One region of the Pseudomonas silensiensis genome, then DNA from elsewhere that is predicted to be linked to it. Evidence: predicted binding sites of a transcription regulator. Region 1 holds the regulator's gene; the other holds the start of a gene.
What was found. The regulator sigma-54, encoded in region 1, starts transcription at its own class of promoters, with help from an activator protein. The targets are predictions, from matches to a motif close to ANTGGCATNNANNTTGCTNT.
Positions count from the first base shown of each region.

Region 2: a site for sigma-54 is predicted at 628-647, ahead of glnK (P-II family nitrogen regulator). Genes of this name have one in related genera too.

Region 1 covers NZ_JBNDJH010000003.1:298,270-300,451, reverse strand. Annotated here, with positions in the region: gene hpf (ribosome hibernation-promoting factor, HPF/YfiA family) at 1-160, opposite strand, end outside; gene QF010_RS06015 (RNA polymerase factor sigma-54) at 235-1,728, opposite strand; gene lptB (LPS export ABC transporter ATP-binding protein) at 1,912-2,182, opposite strand, start outside.
Region 2 covers NZ_JBNDJH010000007.1:248,729-250,910, forward strand. Annotated here, with positions in the region: gene QF010_RS13145 (accessory factor UbiK family protein) at 175-435, opposite strand; gene glnK (P-II family nitrogen regulator) at 853-1,191, shown strand; gene QF010_RS13155 (ammonium transporter) at 1,227-2,182, shown strand, end outside.

The sequences.
Region 1 (2,182 bases):
GCGTGGCTTCGATTTTCTGCTTGAGTTTTTCGACTGTCATCGTGACTTGCACGTTGGTGATCTTGTCGAAATGCCTCTCTAATCGTTCGAGTTTTTCGCCGATGTAGGTGCGAAGAGGTTCGGTCACTTCCAGTTGGTGTCCACTGATGTTGACTTGCATACAGCTTCTCCTTCGTTGCCAGTGCATAAAGCGGCAGGCAGAAATGCCTGCCACTGGAACGCTGTGGCGTGGCTCTACATCAACCGCTTACGTTCGCTCGAAGGCGCGATCCCGAGGGATTCGCGGTACTTGGCGACGGTGCGGCGAGCCACCTGAATGCCTTGTGCCTCCAGTAAACCAGCGATCTTGCTGTCACTCAACGGCTTTTTCTGATTTTCCGCGGCAACCAGTTTTTTGATGATCGCGCGGATCGCTGTGGACGAGCATTCACCGCCTTCTGAGGTGCTGACGTGACTGGAGAAAAAGTATTTCAGCTCATATATGCCCCGAGGGGTATGCATGAATTTTTGCGTGGTCACCCGTGAAATCGTCGACTCGTGCATGCCCACCGCTTCGGCGATGTCATGCAGGACCAGCGGTTTCATGGCTTCGTCACCGTATTCAAGAAAGCCGCGTTGATGCTCGACGATCTGAGTGGCTACTTTCATCAGGGTTTCGTTGCGGCTTTGCAGGCTCTTGATGAACCAGCGGGCCTCTTGCAACTGATTGCGCATGAAGGTGTTGTCGGCGCTGGTGTCGGCGCGGCGCACGAAGCCGGCGTATTGAGCGTTGACCCGCAGTCGTGGCACCGACTCCTGGTTCAGCTCCACCAGCCAGCGTTCGTTGTCCTTGCGAACGATCACGTCGGGAACGACGTATTCAGCTTCGCTGGACTCGATTTGCGAGCCTGGGCGCGGGTTGAGGCTCTGCACCAGTTCAATCACCTGGCGCAGTTCATCTTCCTTGAGCTTCATGCGACGCATCAGTTGGCTGTAATCGCGGCTGCCGAGCAGGTCGATGTAATCGGTGACCAGGCGTTTGGCCTCGACCAGCCAAGGTGTCTTGGCGGGCAACTGACGCAATTGCAGCAGCAGGCATTCGCCCAGGTTGCGGGCGCCGATGCCAGCGGGTTCGAATTGCTGGATGCGGTGCAGGACGGCTTCGATTTCGTCCAGTTCGATGTCCAGTTCCGGGTCGAAGGCTTCGAGAATCTCCTCGAGGGTTTCGTCCAGGTAGCCCTGATTGTTGATGCAGTCGATCAGGGTCACGGCGATCAGGCGATCGGTGTCGGACATCGGGGCGAGGTTCAGTTGCCACAGCAGGTGGCTTTGCAGGCTTTCGCCGGCCGATGTCCGGGTGGTGAAGTCCCACTCGTCGTCATCGTTGCTCGGCAGGCTGCTGGCGCTGGTCTGGTAGACGTCTTCCCACGCGGTATCGACGGGCAGTTCGTTGGGGATGCGTTCGTTCCAGTCGCCTTCCTCTAGGTTATCAACCGTCGGGGCGGTTTCCTGGTAGGAGGGTTCCTGAATGTCAGCGTTGGGTTGCTGTTCGGCTTTGTCGGCCAAGGGGTCGGCGTTATCGAAGTCGTCGCCTTCTTCCTGGCGTTCGAGCATCGGATTGGACTCCAGGGCCTCCTGGATTTCCTGTTGCAGGTCCAGGGTCGACAATTGGAGCAGGCGGATGGCCTGTTGCAGCTGCGGTGTCATCGTCAGCTGCTGGCCCATTCTCAAGACTAGCGATGGTTTCATGGCAGGGGCTTAACACCTTATTCGCCGGCGCACATGCGCCATCCACTACAGGGCGCCGGAGCGCCAAACATAAGCAAATTATATGCCCGAAACTGCAGCGTTTGCCTAGAGCGCTGTAACAATAAAAAAATGTTGATTTTTATCGAGACAAGCGCCCGGGCAACCAGCCAGACACCTCAGTGCTTACAGGCGGAATTCATGGCCCAGATACACTTCCTTGACCAGGTCGTTGGCCAGGATGGTGGCAGAGTCACCTTCGGCGATCAGTTGGCCATCGTTAACGATGTAGGCGGTTTCGCAGATATCCAGGGTTTCACGGACGTTGTGGTCAGTGATCAGCACGCCAATGCCCTTGGCCTTGAGGTGATAGATGATCTGTTTGATGTCGCCCACCGAAATCGGGTCCACGCCGGCGAATGGTTCGTCGAGCAGGATGAATTTCGGGTTGGTAGCC
Region 2 (2,182 bases), on a different contig from region 1:
GTGCTGAATAATTCAGCTGAGAATGAGCTTAGGAGTCGGGGCTTTGCGACGCTATCGGACGGCGGATGTGATCTTTGTAGGACTCAGCCTGGAATTAGCGCGGAATCCGTAATGGTCGGAAGGTCGTTCCGACCTTATCGCGAGCAAGCTCGCTCCCACAGTTGATCGGTGGTGTTATTCGGCCGGTGGAGTGAGCTTCGCTTCCAGTTCCGCCACCTTCGCCTCAAGACTCTCCAGTCGTGCCCGAGTGCGCGCCAACACAACCATTTGGCTATCAAACTCTTCCCGGCTCACCAGGTCCAGCTTGCTGAAACCACTCTGCAACAAAGCCTTGAACTGGCTTTCGATTTCGCTTTTCGGCAGTGGAGTGTCGCCGCTGAAGAGGCGCGAAGCGGTGCCGGTCAGGGCGTCGAGGAAGTCTTTGGGTGCGAGCATGGCAAATGTCCTGTCAACAATGGCGGGCAGTGTATCACGCAGTGTCTATAGTCAATTCCGGCGGCAGGGATGCACGCTTTTCGCGCATGCGGACGGACGGCATCGCACCGTTGTTGTGCGTAACGCGTCAGGTGTTGCGGCGATGTGGTTGGCATCTACGGCCAAAGGCTTGAAAACTGAGGGTTTTGTGGAGATGGCAAGCTTTCTGCTTAGTCAGTAGCAACCCATGCACTGATGCAGTCGCTGTGACGAATGCAGTGCGCCAAGCGGAACGGGGAGTTGTTTCGTGAGGAGCGGTTAGCTGGCGTCGGACGGGCAGGTAAGGCCGACGATGCGTTACAAAGCCAGGCACTGCGCTTAGACTTGAGTCGGGTTTGTTTTCCTGGGGCAAGTCCACCAATTCGGGAGAGAGTTTTCATGAAGCTAGTCACTGCCATCATCAAGCCGTTCAAACTGGACGACGTACGCGAGTCGCTGTCCGAGATCGGCGTGCAGGGCATTACCGTTACTGAAGTCAAAGGCTTCGGTCGGCAGAAGGGTCACACCGAGCTGTATCGCGGCGCGGAATACGTGGTCGATTTCCTGCCAAAGGTGAAGATCGATGTCGCCATTGACGACAAGGATCTTGATCGGGTTATCGAGGCGATAACCAAGGCTGCCAACACCGGCAAGATCGGGGACGGCAAGATCTTCGTGGTCAATCTGGAACAGGCGATTCGCATCCGTACCGGCGAAACCGATACCGACGCAATCTAAGCCGCCACAAACCCAACGCCCCAGGAGAAAACAATATGACTCTGCGTAAATTCGCAGGGCTAGGAGCCCTGTTGTCCCTCGTAATGCCCGGCCTGGCCATGGCGGCAGACGAAGTGGCAGCCCCAGTCCTCAACTCCGGCGACACTGCCTGGATGATGACCTCGACAGCCCTCGTGCTGTTCATGACCATTCCCGGCCTCGCGCTGTTCTACGGCGGTATGGTTCGCTCCAAAAACATTCTTTCCGTGATGATGCAGTGCTTCGCCATTACCGGTCTGATCAGCATCCTGTGGGTCATTTATGGCTACAGCATCGCGTTCGACACCACTGGCATGGAGCAGGGTGTCATCAACTTCAACTCGTTCTTCGGTGGCATGGGCAAGGCATTCCTCGCCGGTGTCACGCCAGCGAGCCTGACCGGTCCCGCGGCGCTGTTCCCTGAAGCGGTGTTCGTCACCTTCCAGATGACCTTCGCCATCATCACCCCTGCGCTGATCGTCGGTGCCTTCGCCGAGCGGATGAAGTTCTCCGCCATGCTGATTTTCATGGGCGTCTGGTTCACCCTGGTTTATGCCCCCATCGCGCACATGGTCTGGTCCGGTAATGGCGGCCTGTTGTGGGACTGGGGCGTGCTGGACTTCGCCGGCGGCACCGTGGTGCACATCAACGCCGGTGTGGCCGGTCTGATTGCCTGCCTGGTACTGGGCAAACGCAAAGGCTTCCCGACCACCCCGATGGCGCCGCACAACCTCGGTTACACCCTGATGGGCGCTGCCATGCTGTGGGTTGGTTGGTTCGGCTTCAACGCCGGTTCCGCCGCTGCAGCCAACGGCACCGCCGGTATGGCGATGCTGGTGACCCAGATCGCAACCGCCGCCGCCGCACTGGGCTGGATGTTCGCGGAGTGGATCACTCACGGCAAACCAAGTGCCTTGGGTATCGCTTCGGGTGTTGTAGCCGGTCTGGTTGCAATCACACCAGCCGCTGGCAC